DNA from 3 places in the Leisingera sp. ANG49 genome. Region 2 is predicted to be linked to each of the others. Evidence: riboswitches for the same ligand, from Rfam matches in the RefSeq annotation. Region 2 holds a riboswitch; each other region holds the start of a gene.
What was found. A riboswitch is a leader RNA that binds a small molecule or an ion and turns the genes downstream of it on or off. The one in region 2 is predicted to bind cobalamin.
Positions count from the first base shown of each region.

Region 1: it holds a riboswitch for cobalamin, as region 2 does, so the genes downstream of both, AC58NV_RS09655 (ABC transporter substrate-binding protein) here and AC58NV_RS11860 (aromatic ring-hydroxylating oxygenase subunit alpha) in region 2, are expected to answer to the same signal.
Region 3: it holds a riboswitch for cobalamin, as region 2 does, so the genes downstream of both, AC58NV_RS21095 (TonB-dependent receptor plug domain-containing protein) here and AC58NV_RS11860 (aromatic ring-hydroxylating oxygenase subunit alpha) in region 2, are expected to answer to the same signal.

Region 1 is NZ_JCATZN010000002.1:673,266-678,558, forward strand. It holds gene AC58NV_RS09640 (putative 2-aminoethylphosphonate ABC transporter substrate-binding protein) at 1-465, shown strand, start outside; gene AC58NV_RS09645 (putative 2-aminoethylphosphonate ABC transporter ATP-binding protein) at 603-1,709, shown strand; gene AC58NV_RS09650 (putative 2-aminoethylphosphonate ABC transporter permease subunit) at 1,715-3,730, shown strand; cobalamin riboswitch at 4,002-4,194, shown strand; gene AC58NV_RS09655 (ABC transporter substrate-binding protein) at 4,338-5,293, shown strand, end outside.
Region 2 is NZ_JCATZN010000003.1:302,667-307,959, forward strand. It holds gene AC58NV_RS11855 (FAD-binding oxidoreductase) at 1-612, opposite strand, end outside; gene AC58NV_RS11860 (aromatic ring-hydroxylating oxygenase subunit alpha) at 617-1,852, opposite strand; cobalamin riboswitch at 1,960-2,158, opposite strand; gene AC58NV_RS11865 (DUF1523 family protein) at 2,394-3,038, opposite strand; gene AC58NV_RS11870 (hypothetical protein) at 3,050-3,316, opposite strand; gene AC58NV_RS11875 (DUF6638 family protein) at 3,494-4,855, opposite strand; gene AC58NV_RS11880 (hypothetical protein) at 4,864-5,293, opposite strand, start outside.
Region 3 is NZ_JCATZN010000009.1:89,878-95,170, reverse strand. It holds gene AC58NV_RS21100 (DUF4198 domain-containing protein) at 1-347, opposite strand, end outside; cobalamin riboswitch at 491-705, opposite strand; cobalamin riboswitch at 984-1,192, shown strand; gene AC58NV_RS21095 (TonB-dependent receptor plug domain-containing protein) at 1,352-3,235, shown strand; gene AC58NV_RS21090 (ABC transporter substrate-binding protein) at 3,239-4,075, shown strand; gene AC58NV_RS21085 (FecCD family ABC transporter permease) at 4,072-5,055, shown strand; gene AC58NV_RS21080 (ABC transporter ATP-binding protein) at 5,052-5,293, shown strand, end outside.

The DNA of each region.
Region 1 (5,293 bases), on a different contig from region 2:
GAGGAGGGCTGGAAGTTCATGGATGCGCTGCATGAAAACATCGCGCGCTACACCCATTCCGGCTCCAAGCCTTGCAAGCTGGCTGCCGCCGGAGAAATCCCGATCGGCATTTCCTTTGCCTTCCGCGGCGCCAAGTCCAAAGCCGCGGGCGCGCCGCTGGAGATCATCGTGCCGTCCGAAGGCGTCGGCTGGGACATGGAGGCAACTGCCATTGTGGCCGGCACGGCAAACCTTGAGGCCGCGCAGACGCTTGTTGATTTCACCGTCACCAAGGAAGCCAACGAGATGTACAACACCGGCTATGCGGTTGTGGCCTATCCAGGGGTTGCCAAGCCGGTGGAGCATTTCCCCGAAGGCCTGCTGGACGCGATGATCGACAACGACTTTGAGTTCGCCGCCAACAACCGCGCCGCCATCCTGAAGGAATGGCAGGCCCGCTACGACGGCAAGTCCGAAGCGAAATAAGCCTGCAGGGGCGAAGGGGCAGCCCTTCGCCCTTTTGCCTTCCTGTACCACATTGCCCCATGCCCAGAGCCATGCCGCCTGCTGACAACAGCCAGGGCGCGGCGCCGGCATATGCAAGGACCGACGACGTGCTTCAAATGACCCCGCCCAAAGAAACCTACCTTAGCATTCGCGATCTCTGGAAAGCCTTCGGCAGCTTCATCGCGCTGAAGGACATCTCCCTGGACGTGAAGGAAGGCGAATTCATCTGCTTCCTTGGCCCCTCGGGCTGCGGCAAGACCACTCTGCTGCGCGCCATTGCCGGCCTGGACCTGCAATCCAAGGGCACGGTGACCCAGGGCAGCCAGGATGTCTCCAACCTGCCGCCGTCAGAGCGCGACTTCGGCATCGTATTCCAGTCCTACGCATTGTTCCCAAACCTCACGATAGAAAAGAACATCGCCTTCGGCCTGGAAAATGCAGGCCGCAGCAAGGCGGAAATCACCTCCCGTGTGACCGAGCTGCTGGAACTGGTCGGGCTGCCGGATCAGGGCCGCAAATACCCAGCACAGCTGTCCGGCGGCCAGCAGCAGCGGATTGCCCTGGCGCGCGCCATCGCCACCAACCCTGGCCTTCTGTTACTGGATGAGCCGCTGTCGGCCCTGGACGCCAAGGTGCGGGTCCACCTGCGCCACGAGATCAAGGAGCTGCAGCGCAAGCTGGGCGTTACCACCATCATGGTGACCCACGACCAGGAGGAGGCGCTGGCCATGGCCGACCGCATTGTGGTGATGAACCACGGTGTGATTGAACAAGTCGGCTCCCCCACCGAAATCTACCGCGAACCGGCCAATCTGTTTGTGGCCGACTTCATCGGCGAGATGAACCAAATCAGCTCTTCGGTTGCCAAGGGCGGCCGTCTGGCAGTTGGCGAAAAGACCTTTGCCTGCCTGCCGCATGAATTTACCGACGGCACACCGGTCATTGCCGCCATCCGCCCCGAGGATGTGATCCCGCATGAGGCCGGATACCTTGAAAGCAGCGGCAACCGGAACTGCATCGATGTCCAGCTGGCCGAAATGGAATTCCTCGGCTCTTTTTGGCGCTGCCGCCTGACCAATAAGCGTTTCGGCGGCAAGGAGCTGATTGCCGACTTCTCCATCAACGCGGTGCGCCGCCTGGATCTGGAGGCCGGCTGCCAGATGGAAATCGAACTGCCCGACAACCGTTTGATGGCGTTTGCGCAAGACGGGCAGGGAGCGTGACGCAGATGGCAGATACAACGCAATCCGTCATGCCTGCGGGCCCGGTGATCAAGGGCAAGCTCAGCCGCGACGACATCATCATGCGCGGCAGCATGATCATCATCGCGCTTTACTTGGTCGTGTCGCTGGTATTTCCGCTCTATGCGATGCTGTCGAAATCCTTCTCCACCTACAGGGTGGAGCTGTCGCAGTACGAATTCCAGGTCAGCGACGAGGCGGGCCAGTTTGACGGCAGCATCCTGACCGGCGCGGACCTGAACGCCCGCAGCGGCACCTTTGCCGATGCCGATCTGTCCACCGGCGCGGACGGGCGGCTGCCGGTCACCGGCTTCTTCCCGGACTTCAGCTTCCGCAGCCCGGTGATGTACCAGATCCGCAATACAACCGGCACAGGCCGCTTCCTGATCGGCTCCAACCTGCAGACCGGCACCGAATGGGTCACGCTTGATTCCAACACCTTCCGCCGGGTGCAGCTGCGCCCCGTGCAGGCGCAGGGGCTGGACAACTTCGTCTCCTACTTCTCGACGCCTGCGCTGTTCAACTCGATCAAGAACTCGCTGTGGATCGCGGTCCTCAGTACCGTTGTCACCGTCTCGCTTGCCTTCTGGTTCGCCTACGCGCTGAACCGCAGCTGCATGAAATACAAGGGCGTGTTCCGGCTGATCGCCATGGCGCCGATCCTGGTGCCGTCGCTGCTGCCCGGTATCGCGCTGGTCTACCTGTTCGGCAACCAGGGCATGATCAAGGAGCTCTTGTTCGGCGCCAGCATTTACGGCCCCATCGGCATCGTGATCGGCTCGGTCTTCTTTACTTTCCCGCATGCCTTCATCATCATCTCAACCGCGCTGGCGATCTCTGACGCCCGCCTGTACGAGGCCGCCGCCAGCCTGCGCTCCACCCCCTGGCGCACCTTCTGGACCGTCACGGTGCCGGGCGCGCGGTATGGCCTGATCTCGGCGGCCTTCGTGGTCTTCAATCTGGTGATCACTGACTTCGGCCTGCCCAAGGTGATCGGCGGCCAGTTCAACGTGCTGGCAGTGGACATCTACAAGCAGGTGATTGGCCAGCAGAACTTTGAAATGGGCGCGGTGGTCTCGGTGGTGCTGGTGATCCCGGCGATCCTCGCCTTTGCCATCGACCGCATGGTGCAGTCCAAGCAGGTGGCTCTGCTGTCGGCCCGCTCGGTGCCTTATGAGCCGCAGCCGAACAAGAAGATGGACCGGATTTTCTTTGCCTATTGCACCCTGATCGGCATTTTCATCGCCGGGCTGCTGGCGGTCTGCCAGTTCGCGGCGCTGATCAAGTTCTGGCCCTACGACCTGAGCCTCAGCCTCAACAACTACCAGTTCGACAGGATGGATGGCGGCGGCTGGGGATCCTATATGAACTCGATCAAGCTGGCGCTGATGACGGCTGTGGCCGGCACCGCGGTCGTGTTCTTCGGCGCCTATCTGGTCGAGAAATCCAAGGGCTTCCGCACCGGGCGCGCCATCTTCCAGATGTTTGCGATGCTGCCGATGGCAATCCCGGGCATGGTGCTGGGGCTGGCATACATCTTTTTCTTCAACAACCCCGCCAATCCGCTCAATGCGATCTACGGCACCATGGCGATCCTGGTGGTCTGCACCGTCACCCACTTCTACACGGTGTCGCATCTGACAGCGGTCACCGCCCTCAAGCAGATGGACCGGGAGTTTGAATCGGTTGCCGCTTCGCTCAAGCAGCCCACGATGAAGCTGTTTGCCCGCGTCACGGTGCCGGTCTGCCTGCCTGCGGTGCTGGACATCTCGATCTACCTTTTCGTCAACGCGATGACGACGGTGTCGGCGGTGGTGTTCCTCTATTCGCCCAAGACCACGCTGGCGTCGATTGCGGTGCTGAACATGGATGATGCAGGCGACATCGCCCCGGCGGCGGCGATGGGGATGATGATCTTCTACACCAACGCGCTGGCGCGGATCATCCACTTGCTGGCCACCCGCGGCATCCTGCGCCGCACCCAGGCCTGGCGCAGCCGCTGACCGCGGTTTCCGCCGGGCAGTCTTAAGGCGCAGTCGTTGCCTCCGGCTCCATCGCGGCCGCAACGCAGGAGCTGAGCGGCGGCGCTGCGGAGCCGGGCGGCTGACCGGTTCCGCAGCGGGGGCGCGGGAGGCGGCGGTGCCTTCCGCCGCAGCAAACAGGCGCAGTTCTCTCCTGGGTTCTGAAGGCCCCCGCAGCGGGCGGGGGCCGCACAGCCAGGATTGAAGTTTTCCGGAAACCGCTGAAGTTTTTCTTGCCGCAACGGAAGTGATGCGCTACGCGCGCTTTACCGGTCCCGCAAGGGCTAAGAGGGAATCCGCGGTGCCAGCCGGCGCCAAACGGAACTGCCCCCGCAACTGTAGGCGGCGAGTGCTGTGCCATGATGTCACTGGATCCACGCGGTCCGGGAAGACGGCGCAGGCAATGACCCGCCAGTCAGGAGACCTGCCGGTGAAAAACTGAAGCACACCGGACGGGGTTGTCCGGGGAGGTTGCCGGCAAGATGCGCCGCCGCTGTCCGGTGCCGCAAAATGGGGCCAGATACCCAGCCTTGCCGGTCAATGCCCTTTCACCCGTTCTCCGGTCATTGACATATGGAGATCGAAGACCATGTTCCTGCGTTCCGGCCTGATGGGCCTTTCCTTCGTTGCGGCCGCTCAGGCTGCTGCCGCCAGCGAGAGTTTTCCGCTGACCATTCAAAACTGCGGCGAGACCGTCACCTTCGAGGCACCGGTTGCGTCTTCCGTGACCGTTGGCCAGGCCGCCACTGAGGTGCTCTATGCGCTGGGCCTGGGTGACAAGGTGCTGGGCACCTCGGTCTGGTTCAACGACGTGCTGCCCGAATATGCCGAGCTGAACGACAAGGTCGAACGCCTGGCCGACAACGACCCCAGCTTTGAAAGCGTGGTGGCCAAGCGCCCCGGCCTGGTGACAGCTCAGTACGAATGGCATGTCGGCCCCGAAGGCGTGGTCGCCAAGCGGGAGCAGTTCCACGACCTCGGCATCCCGACCTATGTGATGCCCGCTGACTGCGTCGGCAAGGACAACACCACCGGCGGCGACGGCACCCGCACCCGGATGTTCACCACCGACAGCCTCTATCAAGGCATCGAGGAACTGGCCGCGATCTTCGGCGAGGCTGAGAAGGGCGCTGAGCTGGTTGCCGACTACAAGGCGCGCGAGGCCGCAGCTGTTGCCAAGGCACAGGAAGTTGCGCTGGAGGATGCCTCCGCGGTGTTCTGGTTCTCTTCGCCTGAAATGGAAAGCGATCCGTTCGTGGCCGGCCAGAAGGGCGCCCCGGGCTACATGATGCAGCAGCTGGGCCTGAAGAACGTCATCGAAACCGACGAGGAATGGCCGACCGTTGGCTGGGAAACCATCGCCAAGGCCAACCCGACGGTGATCGTGATTGCCCGCATGGACCGCCGCCGCTTTGCCGCTGACGACTACGAGAAGAAACTGGAGTTCCTGCGCACCGATCCGGTCGCCAGCCAGATGGACGCGGTGAAGAACGACCGTATCGTGGTGATGGACGCCCAGGCGATGGACGCCACCATCCGCGCCAT
Region 2 (5,293 bases):
CTGGCCGCGGTAGCCGGTCCAGACCTGATAGGGATCGTCCTCTTCCACCACGAAGTTCAGCTTAATGCCCGGCACCCGCGAGGCCATGCTTTCCAGCTGCTGGCGCGCGATGATCTCGCTGGGCCGTTTGGCGCAATTGACGAAACAGACATCGGGCGACTGGCCGCGGTCGAACAGGTACTGGGTCATCGACAGGCTCGGCGTGATGCCGGAGCCTGCGGAGATGAACAGGAACTTGCCGTTCGGGCGCTTGGGCAGGGTGAACACGCCCGCCGGGCCGGACGCCTTGAGGAACATTCCGGGGCGCAGGTTGTCCAGCATCCAGCGGGTGCCGATGCTGTCGGCCTGAGCCTTCACCGTGACCGAAATCGACAACGGCCGCGACGGCGAGGAGCTGATGGTGTAGGTCCGCCAGACAGTCCCGCCCGGCACCGGCAGCTCCAGGGTCATGAACTGGCCCGGCTGGTATTTGAACCACGCGCCGGACGGCGCGCGGAAGCTGAAGGTGGCGGTGTTCGGCGCTTCCGGCACGACAGAGACGCATTCCAGCATCTCGTCGTCCTTCCACGCCAGGGTTTCGTCCAGCGTCTCGAAGTTGGCCTGCAGTCCCATCCGCTTACTCCGCCGCGATCAGGTGGCGGCCGGTCAGCGCGCGGGTCAGGTGCTCGGCATACCAGTTGGAGAACTGGATCACGCCGCTTTCCTGCACTTCCGAGTACGGGCCGGGCTCGTAAGCGGGCGAGTTGATGCCCTGCTGATTGTCCTCCACCACGATGCGGTCCTCGTCGTTGGTGGCAACCCACACCTCGGTCAGGCGCTTCAGGTCGTAATCCTGGCCCTCGACCGCATCCTTGTGCACCAGCCATTTGGTGGTGACTTCGGTCTCGGTCGGGCTGATCGGGGTCACCCGGAACACGATGGAGTGATCCGGCAGGAAGTGGTTCCAGGTGGTCGGGTAGTGGAATTTCAACAGCGTGCCCGCATCTGCAAATGGCACCCGGCCCAGCTTCTTGGCGACAGCCGCCTTGCCGTCCAGGGTATAGCTCTCAGCGCCCTCGTTCAGCGGCATCCGTGCCAGCCGATGTTGGCCGCGCCCATCGATAGTGAAGGCCGACGGGATGCCCGCCGCCTCGATCCTGTCGAAGTGCTTCCGCAGATGCGCCGGGGTCTCGCCGCCCTCGATACCGGTGACGGACGGATCCTCGGGGAAGGTCCGGCACAGAGACGGATGGTTGCCGCCGCAGTGATAGCACTCGCGGTTGTTCTCCCAAACCAGCTTCCAGTTGCCGTTCTCGATAATCGAGCTTTCATAGGCGACCTTGGCATTGCCCAGATCATGCGGCTCCAGATAGGGACGGGCCACATCAGCAAAGGCGTCGAAATCCGGCGCCTCATCCGCCAGGCAGATGTAGATCAGGCCCGCCAGGTCGCGGCAATGCACCGGCTTCAGCCCGTGTTTGGAGGCATCGAAGTCCGGCCCCATGTCACGCGCCCACAGCAGCGAGCCGTCCAGCTCATAGGTCCACTGGTGGTAGGGGCAGACCAGCTTTGGCGAGTTGCCCTTCTTGGCCTTGCAGACAACCGAACCGCGGTGGCGGCAGGCGTTGTGGAACGCACGCACCTCACCATCGGTGCCACGCACGATGATGACGTTGTAGGCGCCGACCTGATGGGTCACGAAATTGCCCGCCTTCGGGATCTCGCAGGCGGGAATGGCAAACAGCCACTCGCGGTAGAAGATCTGGCGCATGTCCAGATCCAGCACGCCCGGATCGGTGTAAAACGCCTGCTCCAGGGAATAGTTTTTCTGACGGGCCACCAGTTTGGCCAGAATTTCGCTGTCGTGAAGCATCTGCTTCTCTCCTTTGCCGCAACCCCGCGGCAGGTTGGCTTGGGTGCGGGCATGGGGAGAGAGATTGCAGGCCACGCGCCTGCAACCGCCCCGCCGCCACCCGCGGTTGACGTTTTCCTGGCAAGGCTGGTTTCCGGACTGTCCCGGGGCCGTTAGGCGGCGGGGCCTGGCACCTTCCCGAAGGATCTCCTTCAGTGGTCATTGCCATGCCTTGCCCGGGGTCACCGTTGCGGGGGCAGCGCCGGAGTTTCACCAGCTTCCCAATTCTCCGCCCCGAAGGGCGGCACCTTGCTGAGGCGGAAACTGCCCTAATCCCGGCGCAACGGCGAAGACAAATCCGACCCGCCAAAACCGGAAAAAGACATGCAGGTTTTCTGTACTGGCAGCGGAATCACATGCCGGAATCCCAAACCGGCATCCGCCGGTCTGTTTGCGGCAAGCGCTTAACTTTCACGCAGTTACGCAGGATTCACGCGCCCGAATCGATTCGCCGATGCCGCCGGGCGCCCATGAAAAAGGCCGCCCAACCGGCGGCCTTTGCTTACTTCGATTTCCAGGTGTCCAGCCAGCGCCGGAACCGGCCCTTGCGTTCGGCAATGGCGTCTCCCGCCGCATAGAGGCTGTCCTCGGCGCTTTCGATCATCGGGTCGATCCGCGCCTGCCGGAACCGGCGCCAGCGCACATAAATCGCCCACAGCAGCGCCGCCAGCAGCACCAGGAAAATGATCGAGAACCAGTTGGTGGGCTTGTCCTCCGGCCCCGCCACCGGCTTGATCGTCACCGCATTGGGAAAGATCGACAGGAACTCGTTGCGCCAGCCGTAATGCATCACCGCCACCCATTCCGGGTTCGCCTTGGTGGAGATGCTGTCATTGGCGTCCGTGTACAGGTTCGCGGTGTCGAACTTGAAATAGGGCGGCCAGTTCCAGCCGGTGTCCTCGTTGCGGTAGACCATGTTGCGGCCGTTGCCGCGCACCGCCTGGATGAACTGCACATCGCGGTTGATCAGCTCAGCCGACTGGTCATCCGGCTTGGACCAGAAGATGCGGGTCCAGTCGTTCAGCTCCTGCCGTTCCTCATAGGTGTTGACGATCCGCACCACGTCGTACTGCGGCAGCGTGTAATGCAGGAAGGCGCCGAACAGCACCCAGAAGGAAATCAGGAAAGCCCATTTGATGAAACGCATTGGGGTGGACCTCACATGAAGTTAATGACGTAGATCAGGAGCGCCAGCGCCCCCAGCGGGATGATATAGACCAACAGGATCAGCTTGCGCCGGAACGAACGGTCATATTGTTTCAGCCCCCGCTGGATGAAGGCCGCGCGGTCGCCGGTCAACCCCTTCTCTTTCCAGCGCCGTTTGAGCTTCAGCCGCCGCATCTCGCGCGAGTAGAGGGACACCGCGGCATAGACCACGGTCAGGACCACCAGCAGGATCAGGACAAGGCGGATAAAACCGAACATTACATCTTCCCCCGGCAAGTGCTTCCCAACAGAGGTTCACGTCCGGCACCGAGGGTGGGCGTTTCACGCCCGCCGTCGTGCTGAAAGCACGCCTCCGGCGTGACGGGGGCGGGGACGGGCGTGAACCGGACCGCAAGCGGTCCGGGGAAGGTCAGCAGCAAGCCACAGCTTTTCATCTCAACGCCCCCTCACCCGGTTCACAGCCCCCCAGGGGCCGACCCGGTCGACAATCCCCTTGCGCCGGTTCCGCGGCAGCCTGGGCATCCGCCCCTCCATATCCGGCTCGTGCCCGAACAAAGCCTCGCGCGCGCCGGCCTTGTCCACCGCATATTCCCGCGCCAGGAACTCCGCCGCATAGGCCTTCTTGGTCTCCGGCCAGCCCCGGTACTGGCGGTAGAACTCTTCCTTGTGGCAGATGAACATCTGGCGGAAATCATGCGGGCACAGCTCCGCCAGCAGCATGTTGACCAGATCGCGGCAGGCCGTGTCCGAGGCCCGCAGGGAATAGAAGTAGGCCGGATGGTCCGAGGTGATCCGCGGCCACTTGCCGCCGCCCTCGGCCCAGCGCACCAGCGCCGCCAGCCCCTCGAACTCCTCCGGCAGTTCCTCCGCATGCCGCGCCGCCAGCCGCCGCAGGTCTGACCGCGACAGGCCGGTCAGGTCCCGGCCCTTTTCCGTCAGTACCGAAACCGCCAGGAACCCCATCTTCTGCCGCAGGATCGCCGCGCCATCGACGCCGCGCGCGCGGATTACCGGCTCTGCCAGCCCGTTCAGCTCCAGGAACTTGGCAATTGCATTGCGCTGGGTCAGGTCAAAGACGCGATCCAGCGGCACCCCCTCGGGTTTGGCCCCGCTGGCAATCACCGCCGGATGCTCCACGTCCTGAAACAGGTAAAGCCCGCCGAAATGCGCGGTCCAGAAATTGCCCTGTTCAAAGACCTCATGCTCCAGATGCACCGGATTGCGGGTCACATCGCCGGTCTGCTCCGCCGTCGCGATCATCTCAGCAATCAGCGCATCATCAAACCAGGCATCCTCCCCCGTCTTGAACTGCTCAACCAGCTCCGCCAGACGGTCCGCATGGCGCAGCGTGCCGCGGGTGGTATCCGCCTCGATCCGCACCTGGCGGATGTCGAACAGGCGCGCGGGCGAGGACACCTCAAACACCGAGTTCACCAGCTCGCCGGCAACGGCATCGGTCGCGGTCAGCGCAAACAGCTGGCGTTCATTGACCTCGATGAACCGCCGCAGAATGTCCCGGCTGGTGGAGAATTTCACATGCAAGAGCGGGCAGCGTTTCTGCTCGGTGCTGAGCAGAATGAACTGCCGGTTCACGCCCGCATGGTTCAGATAGTGATCATCCCCCAGCTCATCCCCGATCTCCGGAGAAAAGCCCGAGATATCAACGTGGAAATCGGTGAGAGCCGTGGTCTTGCCGGTCAGATGCTTCAGCGCGCGGTTATAGCGCTCCACCAGCGCGGGCGAGGCCACATGGAAGAGATTGCCGAACATCAGGCCATGCTGGATGAGGCGTTTCATGTGTCCTCCTAACTTCTGGGCCGTCCAGATTCTGCCCACTCTTTCATGCCTTCCAACAGCTCTGGTGTAGGCATGGACAAGAGATCTTCCTCCGTGAAACCCTCTGATAGGCGCTTTTCGAGGAACCACTCCTGAAAGTCCTCGTACTCGCTTACAACTTTGCTTGCCGGGGCTCGTCCAAACTCACCTGTGCTTACAAGCCAATTCCTTACGATTCTGATCGCTTTAGCGTAATCGCCTTCTCGGTTCTGAATATCACGGCCAGCCAGGTCTGAGATAGCCGCTTGATATCTGTAACTTTTTTCTTCTAGAATCAGAATGCGCTTTTCGTTGTAAGGGGCGCCCTTGTACTTACGGCAGCCATAGTCCATCCCAAGTTCGAACGGCATGTTCAGCCGGTAGTATTCACCTTCCACTTTTGATTGGCAGCGGCTCAAG
Region 3 (5,293 bases), on a different contig from region 2:
TCCTCGTAATAGGGCGAGGGCACGGTCACCACGACATAGTCGCCGGAGCGTTTCACCGGTACGGACGCCTTGTAGGCCGAAGCTTCGTTCTCAGCGCCCTTGAAGGTGGCGGGCTCCAGGCGGTCCGACAGGTCGGTTTTTTCGCCCTTGTGGATCATGAAGAATTCTTCCGGCGTGCCCATGTCCATGGCGTGGCCATTGGCCATCGGATGCCAGAAGACCAGGCCCATCGGCACGTCACCGGGCTTCTCGATCAGCGCGCTTTCGGTGTAGTTCAGCTGGAAATGCGCCGACGCGGCGGCCGGCAGGGAAACGGCCAGGGCTGCGGCCAGATAGTTCAGTTTCATTTCGTCCTCATTCGACGACGCAGGCACACCTGCAATCAGGAATGAACAACGGGGAGTAGCGGCACGGAAACGCCTGAACGGCACACGCGCCAGACGCGCACCCCGGCGTCCGGTGGAAAAGGGCAGAACCCCCGCAAGCGGAGCTTCAGTCCTCGCGTCCGGCAGGTCTCCTGACTCGCGGGTCCTGGTTCGGCTGGCCTTCCCGGGGATGTTCCCAGTGGCGTTCTCAGCGTCACTCACCGCTCACAGTTGCGGGGGCAGTCACGGATTTGGTCCCTTTTGGGTACGCCGCACCGTGTTCCCTATTTCTTCCGCTGCGCATTGAAACACTCGCGGAACCGGTCACCTTGGCTGAATGGCAAAACGGAATTTCCGAGTCAAGAGAATCGTATTCAGGACATCAGCGGGTTTGGCGTGGAAGATTTTGGCTGCGGCTGCGCTGCGCTGATCAACAGACGGGCATGTTTCGATCAAAGGACCAAGCAATGGCCGCTGCCTTTCGCAACTTGTTGAGTGCTTTATCAATCGTCATCACACAAAACATGGCAAAGCGGCTTTGGCGGTATGGATGCCAGCCCTGGACCATTTCTACACAGGTGGCGAATTCTCCCGCTTGACAGAATAAGTTCAGTTTGCCTAAGTCGCGGCCATTCTGGTCCGGCTGGGAGACCACCCGGTTAAAAGGGAACACGGTGAGGTGTAGCCAACAGGCGCCGAATCCGTGACTGCCCCCGCAACTGTGAGCGGAGAGCAATGCTGCGATATGCCACTGCCCTAAGGGGCGGGAAGGCGCAGCAAAGCCTCGACCCGCGAGTCAGGAGACCTGCCAGGATGATCACCCTGTCCGGGTGCGGGGCGCGCCAAGGACAACGGACTTCCGTAGTGGTGGCAGTTTTCACCGTCTGCGGGGGCAATGCCTTCCAAAGACCAAAATTTTGAACATGCTGCCCGGCATGGGCAGCCGCTTGGCCTGTGCTTGCTGCGCGGGCCGGGAGGAATGGAATATGCGCAAGGCAAGCCTGTCCCTGGCCGCGGCCCTGGCCGCCGCCCCTGTAATCGCAACCGCCCAGGATGACGAGGTCACCGATCTGGGGGAGATCATCGTCTCCGGCGGCTTTACGCCGGTCGAGGCCCAGAAGTACGGCCGCTCCGTCTCGGTCCTGACCAGCGAGGAGATCGAAGATCGCGGCATCACCACCGTCCAGGACGCGCTGCGTTCGGTGCCCGGCCTGATGGTGAGCGGCTCCGGCGACAGCTTCACCCAAGTCCGCATTCGCGGCGGCGAAGCCAATCACACGCTGATCCTGATTGATGGCGTTGAGGCCGCCGCCGGAGATAGCGAGTACATTCTGTCCGGCCTGGACACGGCCAATATCGAGCGAATCGAAGTCCTGCGCGGCCCGCAATCGGTGTTCTACGGCTCCAACGCTTCGGCCGGTGTGATCAACATCATCACCAAGTCCGGCGGCATCGGCACGGATTACGGCGGCAGCGCGGAAGCGGGGTCCGACGGCTACCGGGCCTCGGCACGGGTTTCGTCGCGGACCGAGCGCGGCGGCATCGCCTTCAGCTTCGCCCATGACAATGACGACGGCTATGACACCTCGGGCGATGGCGGCGAAGAGGACGGCATCCGCCGCAATACACTGCAATTGAAAGGCGACTACCTGGTCACCGACCGGCTGAAACTTGGCTTCAACTTCCGCACGTCGGATGAACGCTATGACAGCGACCGCACCTCCTTCACCGCAACGGATGCGGCCAGCTATGTCGTTGATGATCCGACGCAATTCAGTGACCGGGATGAGCAACTGGCTCAGGTCTTTGCTGAACTGGACACATTGGGCGGCCGCCTGAAACACCGCCTGTCAATCGAACGCACTGACTTTGACCGGTCCTTCAATGGCGGCACCCCGACCGAGACCAAGACAGAAGCAGCAAAGTACCTGCTGAGCTTCGGCCTGGACGGGCAATTGGCGGATCAAGCAGGCCACCTTCTGAACGCGATGCTGGAATGGGAAGAGGACTCCAGCAGCTCCAACCCGGCCTTTGCGCGCGAAACCAATTCGATTGCCCTGGAATACCGTGGCAGCTTTGCCAACGGCCTGGACCTGCAGCTCGGGGTGCGCCACGACAACAACAGCGTTTTCGAAGACGTCACCAGCTGGACCGCCAGTGTCTCCTATACTTTTTCTGGCAGCGGGGTGCGCCTGCACAGCTCGGCTGGAACCGGTATCGTGAATCCCTCTTACTTTGAGCTGTTTGCCAACAGCACATTCGGCTCCACCACCTACCTCGGCAATCCGAACTTGCAGCCGGAGGAAAACCGCAGCTTCGATTTCGGGGTTGAGGTGCCGTTCCTGCAAGGGCGCGGCCTGGTTGATGTGACCTATTTCGACGAGACGCTGACAGGCGAGATCGAGAGCTACATGGTGAACGCAACCACGTTCTCCTACCGCAACCAAGCCGGTGACAGTGATCGCAAAGGCGTTGAGCTGGCAGCGAGCCTCGAAGCCACCGAATACCTAGATCTGCGTCTATCCTACACCTATCTGGACGCCACGAACCCCAATGGTTCGGTTGAGATCCGCCGCCCGGAGCACGAGCTTCTGTTGAGCGCCACACTGGATACTTTCAATGGCCGCGGCTCCGTTACCGCGGACATCCGGCATGTGGCAGGCAATTGGGACAGCCAGTTCTTTGGCTCCTTTGCCACAGCTGAGCTGCCGGATTACACCACCGTTGATGCGGCTGCTCAGTATGAGCTGACGGACAACGTCGTGCTGACCGGGCGTGTCACCAACCTGTTCGACGAGGACTACGCCGACGTCTGGGGCTACGCCAAGCGCGGCCGCGCCGCTTATATCGGCGTACGGGCCTCGTTCTGACCCATGCGCAAGCTGCCCGGTATAGCCCTGGCCCTTTTGTGGGCCGCCACCGGCGCCTTTGCCGGGCCGTCACGCGTGGTGTCGATGAACCTGTGCACCGACCAGCTGGCGATGCTGCTTGCGGCGCCCGGGCAGCTGGCCTCGGTTTCTTACATCGCGCGGGATACACGCGCCTCGGCCATGGCGGAAAACGCCCTGGCCTATCCCGTCAACCACGGGCTGGCCGAAGAGATCTATTTGCTGCAGCCCGACCTAGTGATTGCCGGCGCCTATTCGACACCGGCCACCACGGATATGCTGCGCCGTCTTGGCGTGCCGGTGGTGGTGTTCCAGCCCGCCAGCTCGCTGCTGGACGTGCGCGCGCGTATCCTGCAGATGGGTCAGGTTCTGGATCGCGAAGAGGCGGCCCGCGCACTGCTGGCAGACTACGACCAGCGGCTGGCAACGCTTGAGCAAGCCGGGCCGGAGGCACCGCGCGCCGCGCTCTATGCTGCCAACGGCTTCACCTCCGGCGACATGACACTGGCGGGCCAGATCCTGCGCGCGGCAGGGCTGCGCAATATCGCGGATGAGCTGGGCTATGCGCACTCCGGTCATATGCCGCTGGAACTGCTGGCGATGACGGCGCCCGAACTGCTGATCGGCACCTCACCCTATCCGCGCGCCTCGCGCAGCGAGGACAATCTGGCGCACCCGGTGGTGCGGCAGCTGGCCGCCCGCAGCGGCGCCGGGCAGATGCGCGATGCGGATTGGGTCTGCGGCACCCCGCATGTGCTGCGCGCGGTGGAAACCCTGGCCGCAGAGCGCCGCCGGTTCATGGAGAAGGAGAGCAGCGAATGACCCGCCTGATGCTGTCGCTGGCCGCAGCGGTGCTGGCGCTGTTCCTGCTGTCGCTCACCGTGGGGCCGGCTGATGTGGGCGCGGGCGAAAACCTGGCTGCCCTGTTTGACGAGGGATACGGGCCGCTCACCCTAGTGATGCGGGAAATCCGGCTGCCGCGGGCGCTGCTTGCGGTGATCATCGGCGGCGGGCTGGGGCTGGCGGGGGCGGCCATGCAGGGATACCTGCGCAACCCGCTGGCTGAGCCGGGACTGATCGGTGTGTCCTCCTCTGCGGCTCTGGGGGCGGTGCTGGCGATCAACACCGGGCTGGCAGCCAGCCTTACCCTGGGCCTGCCGCTGGCCGCTCTGGCCGGTGCTCTGGCGGGTGTCTTTCTGGTGATGGCGCTGGCAGGGCCGCAGGGCGGTTCGCAGACGCTGATCCTGGCGGGGATCGCGATCTCAGCGATGGCAGCGGCACTCACGTCGCTGGTGCTGAACCTGTCGCCCAACCCCTTTGCCGCCAATGAGATTGTGTTCTGGATGATGGGCTCGCTGGCGGACCGCTCGATGCTGCATGTCTGGCTGGTGCTGCCCTTTGCGCTGTCGGGGGGCGCGATCCTGCTGACACTGGCGCGGGGTCTGGATGCGCTGACCCTGGGCGAGGATGCCGCGCAGACCATGGGGATGAACCTGAACCGGCTGCGGCTGCTGCTGGTTATCGGGACGGCCGCCATTGTCGGCGGCGCCACCGCGGTGGCGGGCGCCATCGGCTTCATCGGCCTGGTGGTGCCGCATATCCTGCGCCCCTTGGTGGGCGGCCAGCCCTCGCGGCTGTTGTGGGCCTCGGCGCTTGGCGGCGCCATCATGCTGCAACTGGCTGACATTGCGGTGCGGATCATCCTGCCGTCGCGGGATCTCAAGCTGGGAGTGGTCACCGCCCTGGTCGGCGCACCGCTGTTCCTGCATCTGATCTATAAGACGCGGAAGGGGCTGGCATGAGCGTGCTTTCGGTCCGGAACCTCTCCGTCACCTTGCGGAACCGCCCGGTGCTCCGCGATGTGTCGTTTGAAATCCAAGCAGGTGAATTTGTCGGCCTGCTGGGGCCGAATGGTGCCGGCAAAAGCAGCCTGATGCGCGCCGCCTTGGGCCTGATCCCGGCCACAGGTCGTAGTTCTTTTGCTGAAATGACGGCGTCCGACCGGGCCCGCGCGGTGGCCTGGATGCCGCAATCGCGCGA